DNA from 3 places in the uncultured Phascolarctobacterium sp. genome. Region 2 is predicted to be linked to each of the others. Evidence: riboswitches for the same ligand, from Rfam matches in the RefSeq annotation. Region 2 holds a riboswitch; each other region holds the start of a gene.
The links. A riboswitch is a leader RNA that binds a small molecule or an ion and turns the genes downstream of it on or off. The one in region 2 is predicted to bind cobalamin.
Positions count from the first base shown of each region.

Region 1 (5,908 bases), on a different contig from region 2:
AGCCTTGATTATAATGTCTGGCGGCAAACAGCGTCAGCTGCCTATGCTAACGACAAAGCGGCCGCCTTTTTCATCAACATGGGCGATCTGGTCGATAACGGCGAACAATACAGCCAGTGGCGCAGCTGGTTTCGCGGTGCGGCAGGACTGCTGCCGCAGATACCTGTAGCCCCCATCAGCGGCAACCACGAAAACTATTCGCTGCAATGGAAGCCCTACAAGGGTGACTTGTATCTAACTTTGTTCGACCTGCCGCTAAACGGGCCGGAAGGTCTGCAAAAACAGGCTTACAGCTATGATTACGGCGAGGTGCATTTTGCTGTTATCGATACGCAGCTGGAAGAATTAAAAGACTGGCAGCCTGATTTGGTTGCACGGCAGGTTAAATGGCTGGAAAACGATCTGGCAGCCAGCAACAAAAAATGGAAAGTAGTTTTAGTGCACCGCAGTCTGTTCCGTTATCAGGATGGTAAACCGAACGAACTGGGCGCGGCCCTGCTGCCGGTTTTGGACCGCAGTAATGTAGACGTAGTTTTTTCGGCACATATCCATACCTATGGACGTACGGCGCCCTTTAAAAACGGTAATGTAGCAGGACAGGGAACGGTCTATATTTCTTCTGGGCGCAGCGGTGACAAGACCTGGGCCGGTTCGCGGGCCAAACCGCAGGAAGTGGTTTTTGACAATGTGCTCGATCAGCCTAATTATATGAAACTTACTGCTGACAGTCACAAACTTACTGTTACCAGCCTGAAGCAGGACGGCAAGCTCATCGACACAATGACGCTGACAAAATGACAAGCTTCTGATTTTTTGATATAATAATACTATTAACAAATCAATGAATGGAGTGACATCATGGCTAAAGACAGTTCTTTTGACGTTGTCTCGCAGGTCGATATGCAGGAAATGGACAATGCGGTCAATCAAACGAAAAAGGAGATCGCCCAGCGTTATGATTTCCGCGGCAGTGATGCCAGTATCGAATTAGAAGAAAAATGCATCAAATTGGCAGCCGAAGACGAATACAAGCTCAACGCAATTATCGATATGCTGCGTGCCCGCATGGCCAAGCGCGATATCCCGCTGCGCTGCCTGGAGCTGGGCAAGGTAGAACCGGCTTCCAAAGGTACGGTACGCCAGACGCTGAATATCCTGCAGGGCATACCCAAAGAAAAAGCCAAAGCGATCGTGGCTGCTATCAAAGCTATGAAGCTGAAAGTAACTGCCCAGATGCAGGACGATCAGGTGCGCGTGAGCGGCGCCAAAAAAGACGAATTACAGGCAGTAATCCAAATGCTCAAAGCAGGCGACTTCGGTGTCGATCTGCAATTCATCAATATGCGCTGAACAGGTTTGTAAACGCTTCCTGCTTATGTAGGAAGCGTTTTTTAGTTTCTCGGCAATGTGACTTGTTAAGGTCTGATAGGTAGCAGATTTTTCAGCTGTAGGTGTTGCTTAAAAATCTGCAAAAAATATGTATACATGTATACATAGAAAAATTAAAAAAATAAAATTTTAAATTAAGGATATAAATAAGCCGCAAGGCCTGATGACAAGTAGTTGAACATCTTTCAGAAGACTTCGTTTGCAGCAGACAAACAAAACTTGATTAGGGGGGGACATGTGTTATAATTGACTCAACAAAATAAATAGCAGTAATTCTTAATCATAACGTCAGCGCTAAAGCAATAATTGCCTGAATGTCGATCCCGTCGGTAAAATGGTTGAGAATTTACAGTTTGTACTACGAGAGATGGTAAAGCTGGTTTGGTATCTTGTTTAAGATACTATCAGACAGTTTTATCGTTCTACGATAAAACTGCTTTTTTATTTTGTAGTAAAAATTATATATTGTTGGAATCAGGTACATTGTTGGTCTGTCAATAATGTTTAACAGGGAAGTCCGGTGTGAATCCGGCGCTGTCACGCAACTGTATTAGGGAGCTTCAGCATTGCAGTCCTTTCACTAAGGGATGCTGGAGTAATGATCTTGAGTCAGAGTGCTGACTGGTTCTATCTTTTGAACAGCCTGCGTAGACAGACTGGGAGAAAATTTTGCAGAGATATTTAAGTTTGGCGTTTTGCCAGACAAATATTTCTGCGGACGCTATGATTATGCGCTGAAACCAGCAGCGCGGAAATTTTAGTATTTTCGACCAGAAAAGCGGAGCAGGCTGTTTGGTAAAAACAAACGCTGCACTTTCACCGTAGGGACTGGTTGAAAATGCAGCGTTATTTTTTAACAAAGAGTGGGAGGATGGATTTGTATGAGGAAAGAAAGAAGAGGACTGCGGCAAGCAGCCATAACGGCTGGTATTTTAACTGCTATGGGCGTTTGCACATTAGGGGGGGACGTGAGACCTCTGTGGGCGGCAGAAGCAACTGAAAACGCAGTGGAACCAGCAGTGACGCAGGATGTCCAAGCTGCGGCAGATGAAACTGAAAACGATGGTATGTCTTTTGATCTGGAGGGCGTAACTGTTGAGGCGAAGCGGCCTGATTGGGAAGCTAAGCTATCACCTGGTACGGTAACGGTTATTCGCCCCGATGACTACAAAGGCGAGCAGAAAGACCTGCCGGACTTTTTAAAAATGGTTCCCGGCGTACATGTACGCGAGGTAAACGGTAAAGGTCAGTATACAACAGTCAGCGTACGTGGTTCTACTGCGGCGCAGGTCGGTGTTTTTGTCGACGGCGTGCTGTTTAATCTGGGCGGCGACGCGGCGGCAGATATTTCTACTATTCCTGTACATAATGTAGAACGGATCGAGGTCTACCGCGGTTACATACCGGCGCGCTTTGGCGGTACCTTTATGGGCGGCGTTATCAATATCGTTACCAAACGGCCTACTAAAGCTAACGTGCAGGCCAGCTTCGGCAAAAGCTCCTTTGGCGGCTACAAGGGTAATTTACAAATCGATGCTCCATTGGGTGGCGGCGCTTTGATGGTCGGTATCAACCGTGACCAAAGTGACGGCGATTTTAAATATAAAAATTTTGCTAATGATGCAAGATATCAACAGGAATTGAAAAGATTAAATACAGCAATATATGGTGATCCTAATAACGCAACTATTGGCGGAAGAATGGGTATATTATATGTCAATAAAGTTATTGAGGAATATACAGATGGAGGATCAGGTGGGGCAATAAAAAATTATCTTTCTATGGATCAGTGCATGGATATCTTGAATAGTGACCTATCTGAAATGAGAGACAAACTTAATCATATTAGAGACGACCTGTATGAATATTGTCCTGATGAGTATAAGAGTACGTGGAATGATGATTTTCAGACAAGTGTTGCTAATAAATTTGAGCGAGTTGTGGCATATAAGGATGTAGTTAAAACATATGAAAGCCCTGAACGCTGGCGTAAGGCTAATGATTATAAAAATACAGATGTTATCGTAAAATGGCAGGATGACCACTGGCTGGCCAAAGCTACCTGGAAACAGATCAAACGGCATTTGCCGTTTCCCTATAATAGTAATTATGCCAGCCTGGCAGGTATAGATACAGATGGGCCCACTCACGACTTAGTTGGCGGAGGAATTCCGGGATCTAATTTTTTTGAAAGCCCGCTTAATATCTATGTGCACCGTAATCAAAAACTGACGGCAAAGGAAGCCTTGCTGGGGCGGCGCGATACGGTTGGCAATTTAGAGTGGGGCTGGAGCTTAAATTATTTGAAGCAGAATAAAGATTATTATGTTGATAACTGGCAATGGATAGAAAAAAATTCCGGAGCGATGTTAAATTCATATGCTGCCAATAGCCTGTGGAGCAAGTATGACAGCCGCCGCCTGGGGGGGAAGATAGACGGCAGCTATAAAGCCGGCGATCGGCATCTGATCGAATTTCTGGTAGACGCCTCTAAAGAAAAAATGGATATTGACGGCTGGCGGATGCATGATTTTGAAAATTCCAGCGAAGATACCCGCGGCAGATGGCGTAACTACTATGAGCAGGAGATCATTAATGCGCAGATTCAGGATACGATTACATTAAATAAAAAAGGTGATTTTTATCTGACGCCCAGCGTTCGTTATAATCGTTCTAAGATTTTAGGGCGCAGCGACCGTTATGACGAAAAGAATGATCCGCAAAATGTAAAATGGTTCCATCAACAGGATGAGCAAACTGATGATAAAGTGACCTGGCAGCTGGCGTTGAAAAAGCAGTTTAACGACCACTTTACGCTGCGGGCGACAGGCGGTACTTACTACCGGCTGCTCAATATGTACGAGATCGCTGGTGACGGCGCCGGAATTTGGCCTATGCCGAACGTAGGCGGCACTGACAGCGTGTTCCCTATGCCGGAAGAAGGCAAACAGTGGGATGTAAGTGCTATTTGGGACGGCAAGGCATTGGGAGCCGACACGGCTAAATTCCAGCTGACTTATTTTGGCCGTGATTCTGAAAACCTACTGCAGTTGATGAGTCGGAATTTCTTCTTTTTCTACACTAACGCTGCCAAAGCAAAAGTCAATGGCTTGGAAATACAGGCAGACATGTCTTGGCAGAAATGGGATGTTAATTTACAAGCGACCTATACTAAACCTAAAGACGTGTTCTATGATATGACTAAACTGCCTGGTTATGACTCCAATACCATTGCTGGAAGCTTGACCTACCAGCCCCAATGGGAAGGCACAGCGCGCCTGACCTATCGGCCCGATACTAACTGGAGTTTATTTACGCAGCTGCGGTATGTGGACTGGATGGTTACAGACCCGATACCGTTAGCTACTGGCGCTGTACAGCGCCAGTCCTCGCTGACGACTATGGATGTGGGCGTAAAATATAAGTTTAATAAATCCTTGCAGTTGGCAGTGGGCTGTAATGATGTCTTGAATAAAGCTAATGATATGTATTTAAGTATGGCTGGTACCGGCGAGCTAAGAAATATCCAATACCCGATTCAGGGGCGCACTTATTATGCGACTCTGCAATATACTTACTAAAATAACAGGCGGCAGTATGCCTGGGAGGTGAGGCCAATGATTTAATCGAGGTTTTATAAAAAGAGAGCAGTAAATATTATTACAAAAATATTTTTAAATTAAAGGAGCGTGTAAAAAATGAGTGAAAATTTATTCGCCTATACAGCTACAAATTCTGGTTATTCCCAAGGTACTGCAGGTGCGATCAACGGTGATAGGGCTGCGGCTGCCACTGCTTTAACGGCTGTAAAAAACAAAATTACAGGGCTGAATGGTGATCCGGCTTTCTTTAATTATTTTGATAGAAACAGCAGCCGTCTGGTGCTGCGCCAATATAATTATACTTCTACCTCTGAACCTAATCAGATCATTGACCCGCAGGCTGCTACCTGGTCTTCTTTGGTTACTCCTATAGTTTGGTCTGGTGTTGCCAATTTGCATGGTGTTGCTACCAGCGGTAAATGGCTTTTGGGTACCGGCTATGATCTGTCCAAAATCGCTGTTGTCAATATGGACACCAATTACGAACAAACTCACGAATATGCTTTCCCGGCAGATTTCCCGACCTTTGCCAATCCTTATACCGATGGCGTTTTCCACGGCGAGGCATTGACTGTAGTTGGCAGTAAATTGTATGCTTTGTTCTATGTCAATAAAGGCAGTGGTTATGCTACTTATTACGACAGTGTTGTGGCAAGATTTGCTATTAGCGCAAGAGGAACATTAACTTATGATAATGCTTATGTAACAGTCGGTAAAAATTCCTTTACACTTGATTTATATGATAATAAGCTGTATGTCTGCTCGCTGGGCGGTATGCAAAATGCAGGCAGCGGCAATGCTGATACCAATCTGTGCATCGTTGACTTGGCAAACTTTACACAAACTGGTGTAACTACAGTCAATATCACAAACCCGACTCAAAAAGGCGACTTCCGTGACATTTCTATTCTGGATGA
Region 1 covers NZ_CATWDQ010000016.1:32,609-38,516, forward strand. The annotation lists gene Q4G98_RS10315 (metallophosphoesterase family protein) at 1-798, shown strand, start outside; gene Q4G98_RS10320 (YajQ family cyclic di-GMP-binding protein) at 859-1,350, shown strand; cobalamin riboswitch at 1,849-2,029, shown strand; gene Q4G98_RS10325 (TonB-dependent receptor plug domain-containing protein) at 2,457-4,970, shown strand; gene Q4G98_RS10330 (hypothetical protein) at 5,088-5,908, shown strand, end outside.
Region 1: linked by a shared signal. The riboswitch ahead of Q4G98_RS10325 (TonB-dependent receptor plug domain-containing protein) and the one ahead of Q4G98_RS07170 (hypothetical protein) in region 2 are both predicted to bind cobalamin.

Region 2 (5,908 bases):
CATTGGCAACCTCGTAAATATTCAGCGAAGCAGTTTTCACCTTACTCGACAAATACGCATAAATGCACATGCCCATGATCGCGATACACAAACCGAAAACCGTAGTGATCAAAGCCTCGCCGATACCGGCAGTTACCGCCATCGGATTCTGCGCCCGTTCATTCAAAGCGTTGAACGAACTGATCATACCCGTAATAGTACCCAAAAGACCAAGCATCGGCGCCAGGCCGATAACCACACTCAGATAATCAAGATTCTGCTCCATACCATCAATGGCCCTGTCAGCCTTAGAATAAACGATCGACTCAAGCCTTTTGCCAAGATCCTCGTTGATATCCAGCGTCTCCACTGCCAGCTCAGCCGCATCACCCTTATTCACCCCGGCAAATTCGCGCGCCCCGACGATATTGAAATCATTCATCAAATGACAGAACTCCATAACAAAAGCCGTGCTTGAAAGCGCCTTTTTATAATACAAATACCGCTCCACACCAATAGCAATAGCGGCAATCGAACACAGCAGCAACGGCCACATACAAGCCCCGCCCCTTTGAAAATAATCTACAGCACCGGCAAAAATACCCATTTTCAAAAACCTCCCAATTATTTAAATCTTTCCGGATAGGCCGCTTCCGCCAGATCCCTGATCGCATAAACTATATAATGAGTCGTACTATATAAATACGTATCACGCAGCTGCACAACTCTTTTATTTTTCACAGCATTCACACTTTGATAAGCCCGGTTCTGCAAAATCTCCTCCCGCATTTTCGACGGATCCTGCTCGTTATCATACTTCCAGCTGGGAATAACAAGTAAATCAGGATTGAGCCTGATCAGCGTCTCCTCTGAAAAAGTAGCATTAGGCGGCAAATCATACTCAGCCACCACATTCCTGACATTAGCATAATTGCAAATATCAGCAAAAGTAGTCCCCCTGGCCCCAAACGGCCCCATATAAGAAAGCGCCATCACGCTGATGCGTTCTTCTGCCGGCATATTGCCGACCCTGGCTTGTACAAACGCCAGCTCCTTCTCCATATTTGCCACGATCTTCCCACCGGCAACACGCTCATCCACAACATTTGCCAGCTCGCAAATAGTCTGCTTGATCTCCTTCACCGTAGTCGGAGTTTTATAAACATAAACAGGAACTTTCGCACCGCGCAAAAGCTCCACAAAATTAAGATCAGTCCAGTCCGGGACCAACACCAGATCAGGCTGCTGCGCCAAAACAGACTCCAAACTGCCGCTTTGCACCCGCCCTTTGACCCGCTCCGCTTTAGCCGCAGCAGGCGAGATACCAGCGTCATCTGCCAAATAAGTCAATGCCGCGATCCGCTCAGGCTCCACCATATCCAACAGTACCTCATCAGCACTCAACCCCAGCGAGACTATACGCTGCGGCTTATATGTAAAATCGATCCGTGTTTTAGTCGCATCTACAACGCTGTAACCGCCGCGTCCTGAAGCCGGAGTCTTGCTTTCAGTGGGTTTACCACACCCTGCAGCAAACACAGCCGCAACAACGCAAAAAGCAACCAGTACCGCCCTTAATCCCAGCCTGTATTTTTTTATCACAAATTATCCTCCTTCATCACCGCCCGGTACTACTTTACCGCAAGCGGCAAGCTGCAGCGCGATGTTCTGTTCAAAATCATTAAAGTCATTATAAGCAAGCTCATGCACCACATAATCAGGCCTGATCGCCCGCAGCAGCTTCTGCACTGCCGTATCAGAAAACGGCCTGTGCTGATCTATTTTTATTACATGCTTCATCCGCTCGATATTACTGCACTTATCATCATACACACGCTTAAAAGTTTTTACATATTCACCGGAAAGCGAACAATTTAAATGTAAACCCCTGATCAGCTTTCTATCCTGACCCAAAGCCTTAACGATCTTTAAAATATACTCGACCCCGTCCCGTTCCGACTGCAGACTCGGATCAGTATTCATCAAATGCCCCGTGTCCAGCATAATACCAACATTCTTATGCGTGATCTTTTCAAAAAAAGCCCGCACCACAGCCGGATCAGTAAGCCGCAGCCCCGGCCACCACAAATTTTCAAATAATACAAGCACATCCTCAGGGATCTCATCAGCTACCCTGTTAAAAACGGCAGCGGCAGCGGTCACGATCTCCAGATCACTGTGCTTAAACTCAAAAGTAAAAACCTCTTCCAGCGTACACTCAGCTATATGCCACACCAGATACTCAGGTTTTTCGACCAGAGCCGACTTGATATTGGCCCTGATACTACGCAGCCAGCCCATACAATAAGTAGTGCCGTAATACTCCTGCAAAGCCTCTTTCGACGGAAAAAACCTCTGCAGCGTTTTTTTATCATTGCGATACATCGCCAGCCACATCGGCCAGTAATTCAAATGCACCCCCACAGCCAGATGCTCAAAAGACTCAAAATAAGGCACGTTCCTGTAAACCATCAGCTCGATCCCATCAAGGCCCAGCCCCGCAACAAACTGCTCCAAAGTTTTACCGGTTTTTAAAACAGCCTTCTCCTGCCCCGGCACCACACAATAATTAAACAGGTGCTTCACCTTGCGCCTCATACAGTCACCGCCTCAGGTTCCTCGCTGTTATCATTACTGCGCATTTTTTTACTGCGGGCCGCCGCTCCCCTCTGAGAACATTTAAACCTTAACCTGTTCACCTCGCGTAATAAAGCAATGTAGCTTGCTTTATCAACAGTGATCATTGTATCGTCATTTTTTTCAATCTCTTTAATGATCTTCTTTAATTTCATACCCGTATCAGGCTGCGCAGCAAAACAGCCCACCCTCCTTCAAATGACTTGCGCCGTGTATCCCAAAAACAAAACAGGAAACTGCCAATGCGTCAGTTTCCTGTCAAAATACATCATCACCACGCACCAGGATACACAGCCGCCAAGCTGCAAAACACAGCAAAACGCGACAATACCGTTTTTTTAAAACCAATAAAAACAGTACATATGTATCCACCTTGTGCATCGCAAGTCATCACGGATGTTAAAACAGGCAGTTCTCCTGGCTTCGGATCATTGCTCGGCCACGCCTTCTCAGGTTTCCCCAATGGACAAATGCGGCTTCGCTCCCCGTTACAGTTGCGGGACAGCGCAGGTCTTACACCTGCTTCTCTATTAAGTCCTCCAAGCAATCGCTTTTGGACACCTGCTTTCTTACCATATTAAATTTTAAAATTTGATAAAGTCAGCTTATTCATAATAAATTTTAAATAAACTATACAGTCATTATAAACTTCATGCTTTTTGTAGTCAAGCAAAAATTCTAAAATTCACTTTATTTCTTCATCACGAAAAAATATTTTTAATTCTCTGCATCACAGACACAGTACCGCTTTTTGGGGCAGCTTCACTTTCCACCATCACGATCTCCTGCGCCGACAAACCCTTTTTTACATATAAAACCGGCGTATTCTCCTCTGCGATCCCTTTTAAAAGCAACGCCGCCTTCGCCTGGTCAAAAGCCTGCTGCAAATTCTGGCCAAAACCGATGCTGGAATAAAACTGCGCCGCAAAAACTATGGCCGCCTCATCACCGATCTCAGTATTCATCCCAATAGCAGCCTCAACCTTCTCCACAACAGCCTGCGCCTCCTTCTGCGAAAAACAGGCGTTAAAAAAAATCAGCCTCACCTTTTTAGATGCAGAAGCCACAGCGGCAGCCATCGCCTCTTTAGAAACCATAGCCATATTACCGCTGCCGTCATCCAAAACGATCTCACCCTTTTCAGAACCATGTCCCGAAAAATGAATGATCTCCGGATCAGTTTCGTTGATCGCCTGCAAAATATCCAGCGACTGCACAGCCCATCGGCTGAAAAACTCGATCCCGTCGCGCCCCTCCGACCTGCGGATAGCATCAGTTATCGACCTGACTTCCTTATCTAAAGCCAGCTTCTGCGTATCCTGCGGATTAGCCGCCAAAAACAAGATCGTCAGCTTATCAACAGGCTGCTGCGGCCTAATCGCCTGCTCGATCTCTTCCCCCACCTGCAAAGCGCGCTCACGCAGCAGCTGTGATTTTTGACCGCACAAAACGATAAAATCGTTTTCTTCCCCTAAAAGCTCTTTTTCCGTCCTGGCGATAGCCTGCTCGATCTCGCTCATCTTTTTGCAGGCCTCTGCCCGATCACTGCGCAGCTTCTTCATCAGCTTCGCCTTTTTATTCATGATCGAAGCCTGGGCCTTCTCAAACTCTTTATCATTCATCATTCATCATGCCTCTACCTGCCTGAAATACTCGTCGATACCGGCGGCAATAGCGCCTGCAAACGCCGGCAGATCATTTTCCAAAAGCTCCAGATCCTCATTATTATCAATAAAAGCCAGCTCCACCAAAATAGCCGGCATCACAGTCCGCCGCAGCACATACAGCCCCTGCCGCTCCTTACAGCCACGGTCTATCGTCGGCACCTTGCTCAAAATCTTCTTCTGCACAGCCTCACCCAAAAGCCGGCCCTGCCCGCTGTAATATAAAGTTTCCGTACCACGGGCATTGTGGCCCGGCGACGCATTGCAATGCAGCGAAACAAAAATATCAGCCGGCCAGTCATTGGCAGCAGCCACCACAGCATCCAGATCATCATTCTGCAAAAGCCTTACCTCATACCCGGCCCTTTTTAAAGCACGTTCCAACAAAGCACCAGCCTGTTTGGTAACATCAGCCTCACGCACATCATAATCACTGTTCACCGCACCGCTGTCAACCGCCGGGTCGTGTCCCGGATTGACAAAAACCTTCATCGCCCGCGCCCCCTTTAAACGTACAAATACTTTAAAACAACAGCTTAATTAGTTGTCGTATCTACTGCCTCTGCACCCCAAACAACCTTCATCAGCAAAGGATACTCCTCTAATAAATGTTCTAAAATAACATCGATGCTCACCTGCACCAGCTCGGCATCAAAACCGGCATCCGTATTCAACAGGCAGCAGTCCAGCTCCACATCGCCGCTGACACCCGTAGAATATTTAAACAGCTTATATTTCCGGTTCTGCTCATCCAAATACTTCAACAGCGCAGCCTCATTTTCGGCTTTACGTGCCGCAGGCGCAACCAACACCTTGATCACCGTATACAAGCTGTCATCTGTATATACCAAAAGCGGCAGATTCTGCCCGTTGACGTCCAAAACAGTTCTGAACAAAACCGTATGCAGCTCGTCGCCTATGATCTGGGCGCCAAAACAGGTAATATTCTTCTTTACCAAAAGCTCCTGCCATTTTTGCGCCTTCACATTCAAACCATTGCTCTCTACCGGCTTATCATCCTGCCCTGCAAATTTCAAAATATCAGTCTCACTCATTCTCATTCTCTCCTTAGTTTTAAATGATATATTTTATATTATTCTTCGCCTTCCAGCCTCAATTGCGAAGCGGGAATATGCGTTAAAATCTCCAGCATGATCTCGGCAAAACTGTGCGCAGGCACAGGCTTCCACGCCGACTTTATATCGCTGCTTTGCAAAACAACGCCATTTTTACTGTAAACTGCATTGTGCAGCTCGCGGTACTGTTTGGCACGCAGATTAAACAACAGCACCTGCGTACAATACTCAACACTGTCACCAGCTTTCAGCTTTTGGGCAAATACTTTGGTATCCAAATGTTTTTTAAGTTCCGGATTCAAAAAAACAGTTTTGACCTCAGCCTGCAAAATATTCCTGTCCTTATCGCCAAAAGCACCCCTGGTCATAAAAACGCTGTCCTTAGCCAGATAATACCTGCCGGTCGAATTTTCCATAACCTCCGTCCAGCGGGCCGCCTCTTTTTCAGCCGCCGTCTGCTGCGGATTTACGCTGATCTGCCAGTCCATACCGCTGCCGCTTTCCTCGGCAGCGAAGCCCTGCGCTGCCATTAAAATGCTCAAACTGAAAATA
Region 2 covers NZ_CATWDQ010000007.1:76,741-82,648, reverse strand. The annotation lists gene Q4G98_RS07185 (MotA/TolQ/ExbB proton channel family protein) at 1-586, opposite strand, end outside; gene Q4G98_RS07180 (ABC transporter substrate-binding protein) at 604-1,581, opposite strand; gene Q4G98_RS07175 (TIM barrel protein) at 1,585-2,577, opposite strand; gene Q4G98_RS07170 (hypothetical protein) at 2,574-2,804, opposite strand; cobalamin riboswitch at 3,006-3,196, opposite strand; gene Q4G98_RS07165 (CHAT domain-containing protein) at 3,318-4,241, opposite strand; gene Q4G98_RS07160 (N-acetylmuramoyl-L-alanine amidase) at 4,245-4,772, opposite strand; gene Q4G98_RS07155 (hypothetical protein) at 4,817-5,335, opposite strand; gene Q4G98_RS07150 (hypothetical protein) at 5,374-5,908, opposite strand, start outside.

Region 3 (5,908 bases), on a different contig from region 2:
AAATTGCTGATATGAAGGCTAAAGGCATCAGCTGCGACAATCTGGTCATTTCTGACCGTGCTCATGTGGTGCTGCCTTATCATGCCCGTCTGGATGAGCTGCAGGAAGCGGCTCTGGGCTGCAATAAGATCGGTACGACCAAGGGCGGTATCGGTCCCTGTTATATGGATAAGGTTGCCCGTACCGGTATCCGCATCTGTGATCTGATGGAGCCGGACACCTTTGCTGAAAAGCTGAAGGTCAATCTGGAAGCAAAAAATGCTATCATCACTAAAATTTATGGCGGCGAGCCGTTTGACTATGATGCGATGCTGAAAGAATTTTTGGCCTATGCCGAAGAATTGCACCCTTACATCGCCGATACCGGCGTGGTGCTGGACGAAATTTTCAGCGAGGGTAAAAACGTGCTGTTTGAAGGCGCGCAGGCTACCTTCCTCGATATCGACCACGGCACCTATCCGTATGTTACCAGCTCTAACCCGACTGCCGGCAATGCCAGCACGGGCAGCGGCATCGGCCCCCGTTATATTGATCATGTGGTCGGCGTAGTCAAGGCCTATACGACCCGTGTCGGCGAAGGGCCTTTTGTTACTGAGCTGCTGGATACCGACGGACCGGGACACCGGATCCGTGAGACCGGCCATGAATATGGTACGGTTACCGGACGTCCCCGCCGCTGCGGCTGGCTGGACGCTTTCATGCTCAAATATTCCGCCCGCCTGAACAGTCTGGATTATCTGGCTGTGACCCGTTTGGATATCCTTGATAAAATGGCGAAGATCAAAATGTGCGTCGGCTACAAGATCGACGGACAGGAAATCAAACAGATCCCGGCCAGTCTGAACGTGCTGGCTCAGGTCGAGCCGGTGTTTGAAGAATTTGACGGCTGGCAAACGGATATCACTTCTATCCGCAGCTTTGATGAACTGCCGGAGCAGGCCAAAGCCTATCTGAACCGACTGAGCGAGGTTGCCGGCGTAGAGCTGGGCATTGTTTCCGTAGGGCCGGAACGTGAACAGACCATCGTTCTGAAAGAATTACTGTAAGTAAAAAAATTAAACCGTCAGATATTTATCTGACGGTTTTTAGTTTTTTTTAAATTATTTCTTGACAGAACAGTGAAAGCTAGTTATAATTATATCGTTGTCAAGTTGGCTTGAACCTCTGGCAACTATGTGATCCACTAGCTCAGTCGGTAGAGCACCTGACTTTTAATCAGGGTGTCCCGCGTTCGAGTCGCGGGTGGATCACCATTTTTTTGTCTTTTTTCTCGTTTGTTTTGAAAATAACAGTATAATATCGATGCAATCAAAGTCCGCTTCTTTTGGAAGCGGGCTTTTTTGTCGCGTGTTTTCTTCAGAAAAGTTGAGTGACAAAATTGATTGATTGTGCTAATATTTTACCGAGAAAGGAAGAATATTATTGATGAAAATAAATAATACACATAATCTGGATAAAGAAACACTTAGTGATAAAGCTCAGAAAATCTTAATTGAATTGATAGTAAGTCAGAAATTACCGCCAGGGACCAGATTAAAGGAACAGCATATCGCAAAAGAATTGGGTATAAGTGCGACCCCTGTGCGCGAAGCCTTTAAAAAATTAGCAGCGGACGGATTTGTAGAAATAGAACCCTATCATGGGGTAATAGTAAGAAGAATAGATGAACAAGAGCGTAATGGTGTCTATCAATGCCTGGTGGCGCTTGCAGAGCTGGAAATGAGATCAGCAGTGGAGCATTATGACGATGATTTTGCAGAGCAGTTAGCGAATATTATTGAGAAAGAAAAAACTGCGGATAATTTTTTTGAATTTCATTCACTTAATCTGCAGTTTCATTATACTATTTGGCAGCAGACAAAAAATGAGATGTTTATGCGGATCATGAAGCTGATCGTTACGTCTTCGCGGATGAGACATGCTGACGGAAGTCCACAGGGACGGGAAGAAATCATTAAAGGACACCAGAATATTTTAACAGCAATTAAAGCAAAAGCACCAGCTGACGCTGAGCAGGCAATGTTAAAGCTTTTAGAAAATTCGAAAAAAATAATAGAAAATGAATGATCTTTAAACAGATCAAGTGATGTGTAAAAGTTAGCAGCAAAAATTTGCCGCTAACTTTTTTATAACATAATATCAAGTAGTTATTGACAAAATAAGTCACCCTGTATTATTCTATAGAATATAGAATAATACAGGGTGACTTAAAAATTAAATACAATAAAATCGGGTGTAATGATACTTAATAGAGAAACAGGTTTAAGTCCTGTGCTGTCCCGCAGCTGTAATGCAGAGCAAATCTAAAAATACCACTGGGAAACTGGGAAGGTTAGATGAGCAATGAAGCAGAGCCAGAAGAACTGCCTGATTTTGACGCTGGGGAATTTCTGCGAATGACAGACAGGCGAAATAGAAAGAAGCTAAGCTTTTTCTGTCGTTATGTGCAGAAAAAGCTTTTTTATTTATTATAGAGCTTTTAGTTTTTACTGGTGAGCGAAACAAGGACAGCTTGACCAGGAAAAATTGAAGAATAAATTTTTTAGGAGTGGTTTATGATGGTAAAGAGCAAAAAGACGGTGGTAGCTGCGGCGATATGTCTGGCTGTCACCAGTGTGGGATTTGTAGAAAATGTTAACGCATCTGCCCCCCCCCAAGAGACTAAAGGGGATGCCGAGTCTGATTTACGAAACTTTCATTTAGCTGAGATCGTAGTTAATGGTAAACGTTATATTGCAGGTGAATATGTACGCGCTACCAGTAATATCGGTATTTTAGGCGAGCAGGATGCGATGAATTCACCTATCAGTGTTACTACTATTTCTGAAAAGGCTGTTGAAGATTTTATGTCATCTACGGAGGGACTGAGTAAAATGCTTAGTCTTGTACCGTCTGTGCAAAAAACTTATGATGCCGCTGTTGACTGTGTCAATATCAGGGGTTTTTCTGAAACTGGCAGGGGTTTTATGGTCAACGGTATTCCAGGTATGCAGGCCATGACACGTCAATCCAGTAACTATATCGATTCGATCGACGTTATCGAAGGACCAGCTACGGGTATCAGGGGTTCATCTAACTATACTGCGGATGGCGGAACGATAAATATCAACAGTAAACAGGCTTTAGATGATCCTAACAGTAGTATAGGCTTGAAATGGCATTCCAAAGGAGCTTTTGAAGAAACGGTTGATATTGGCCGCCGTTTTGGCGAGGGTAATCGTTATGGCATCCGTATCAATGCCAGTAATGTTAACGGCGAGCGCTCTATAAAAAACTGGGACTTGGAACAGAGAAATATTTATATCAATCTGGATCAGAAAACTGACGACAGTAAAACTAATTTGATGGTTGGTTATACCTATACTGACAGTCAGGGCAGACCGTATGGGTTAACAGTATCCGGTAATTATATTGGTTCAGCATTGCCAACTGCTCCGGATGGTGATATCAACTTTAATCCTAAATGGCGTCGTGATAAGAATACTAATTTTGTCGCGACCTTAAACCATGAACAAAAAATCAACGATCATTTAAGCGCTTTCTTGAACGCCGGACATTTTAAACAGGACTGGTATTATTATACTGGTTTCAGTAAAACTTTGATCAATGAAGCCGGTGACTTTACGGCTACGGCTGATAACTATTCTTTGATTGAGAAAAGAGATTATGCTCAGATAGGTCTGCGCGGTGATTTTAAAACCGGAGACTTAAAACATAATTATACCTTTGGTGTAGACAGGCAGTGGCATTATTATGGTGGGCCAAGCAATTCTATAACAGAGAGCGGCTGGACTGGTAATATTTATGTCGGTGATCCGGGAAATTGGGCACCGCCTTCTTTTGGGCAGTCTGATGCCCGTTATACTACCAGAAATAGGACCAGTGGCTGGTCTGTTATGGATATCATCAGTACAGGTGATGAGAAGTTGAATATTCTCGTAGGGCTGAACGGTAAATCTATTAAACGGGACAGTTATAAAGCAGACGGTTCACATAATAAAAATACCGGGCATTATTATGACATTTCTCCTTCCTATGGAATCAGTTACGCTTTCACGCCTCGGTTTACAGTCTATGCAAATCATACTGAGGAATTTGTTGAAGGCGAGATTGTTAGCACTACAAGTAGCCTTAATTACACTAATAAAGGTGAAACGTTGGATCCATATAAAACCAAACAAACGGAATTTGGTGTCAAAGTAAAAACAGGGGACTTTTTACATAAATTGAGTTATTTTGATATAAAAAAAGCTAATGGTATTGATATTCTGAATTCAGATGGAAGTTATACAAGAGGGCAGGACGGTGAACGCAGACATAAAGGTCTTGAGTATACTGCAACCGGTACTATAGCAGAAAAATGGAATTTGATTGGCGGTTTTATGCATCTTGATACTGAGCAAAAGACTAGCAGTGCTGCAACGAATGGCAAACGTCCTAATGGTGTTCCTGACTGGACGGCCAGTTTGGGCGTGGAATATAAAGCCAGCGATGCTTTCTCTGCTTTGCTGCGTGGTAACTATGTAGGTTCTTCCTATGTTTTGAATGAAAAATATGAAGTTCCCAGTTACTTCACTATGGATGTAGGTGTAAAATATAAAACTAAAATGAACAGTACGCCTGTAACCTTGAACGCAATGTGCTACAATGTATTCGACAAAAATTATTGGAGTGCGAGCGGCAATGTTTTGCATCTTGGCGGCCCCAGAACCTTTATGGTTTCGGCAGAATTTGAATTGTAAGCTGTTTGCTTGCGCAAGGATTTTTCCAGATAAAAGATACCTGCTTTTCGGCAGGTATCTTTTATCGCATTTTTATTAGCAGAGGAGCAATCAGGATGCTGAAATATTTTCGTGAAACGGGCTACTTGTTTATTTGTTTGCTGCTGTTCGCAATCTTGCTCCTTGCTTTCTTGTGGGCTTTAAGTATTGGCACAGTAAAATTGCCGCTGGCACAGATCTACACCGTTATAGTAAATCAGCTGCAAAGCGATCTGCCTGTTGAAGCTGTGGGCAGAAGCGCGGCGCATGATATAGTGTGGCTGCTGCGCCTGCCAAGGCTGGTTTTGGCGGCGGCTGTTGGCTGTGGTTTAGCCAGCTGCGGCGTTATTATGCAGGCGATAGTAAAAAATCCTCTGGCTGATCCATATATTCTCGGCATATCTTCAGGGGCATCGCTGGGTGCAACAGCTGCTATTTTACTGGGTGTAGGCGCTGCGTTAGGTGAAAATTTTGTCGGTATCGCTGCTTTTATCGGTGCCTTTTGTATTTCGCTGGCGGTATTATTTATTTCGAATTTAGGCGGCAGGAGTAATTCGATGAAGCTTTTACTGGCAGGTATGGCGCTTAGCGCTGTTTGCAGCGCTTTTTCAAGCTTTATCGTTTATTTTGCCAACAATAAGGAAGGAATGCAGACGATCGCCTATTGGATGATGGGCAGCTTCGCCGGCGCAAAATGGGACAATCTTGCCGTTATCGTACCCATAGTGATTTTGGCAGTACTGTTTTTCTGGTCGCAAAGCCGCATTTTAAATTTGATGTTGTTGGGAGATGAGGCGGCAGTCACTTTGGGGACAGACCTGCATATTTACCGTCAGGTATATTTACTTATCAGTTCTTTAATTGTAGGATTTGTAGTTTATGCCGCCGGTATGATAGGCTTCGTAGGGCTGATAGTGCCGCATGTAGTGCGCATGCTGATTGGTACGGATCATAAAAAGCTTATTCCGGTGACGGCTTTGGTGGGTGCTGTTTTTTTGGTTATTGCGGATGGACTGTGCCGTATTATTATTCCCAGAACAGAACTGCCTATAGGCATTTTGATATCACTTATCGGCGCTCCTTGCTTTGTTTATTTGATGATAAAGCGTACTTACGGCTTTGGGGGTAATTGATAATGGAAATTTTAA
Region 3 covers NZ_CATWDQ010000004.1:53,282-59,189, reverse strand. The annotation lists gene Q4G98_RS04920 (adenylosuccinate synthase) at 1-1,046, shown strand, start outside; tRNA gene Q4G98_RS04915 (tRNA-Lys) at 1,178-1,253, shown strand; gene Q4G98_RS04910 (GntR family transcriptional regulator) at 1,426-2,067, shown strand; cobalamin riboswitch at 2,215-2,386, shown strand; gene Q4G98_RS04905 (TonB-dependent siderophore receptor) at 2,556-4,742, shown strand; gene Q4G98_RS04900 (iron ABC transporter permease) at 4,838-5,893, shown strand; gene Q4G98_RS04895 (ABC transporter ATP-binding protein) at 5,896-5,908, shown strand, end outside.
Region 3: linked by a shared signal. The riboswitch ahead of Q4G98_RS04905 (TonB-dependent siderophore receptor) and the one ahead of Q4G98_RS07170 (hypothetical protein) in region 2 are both predicted to bind cobalamin.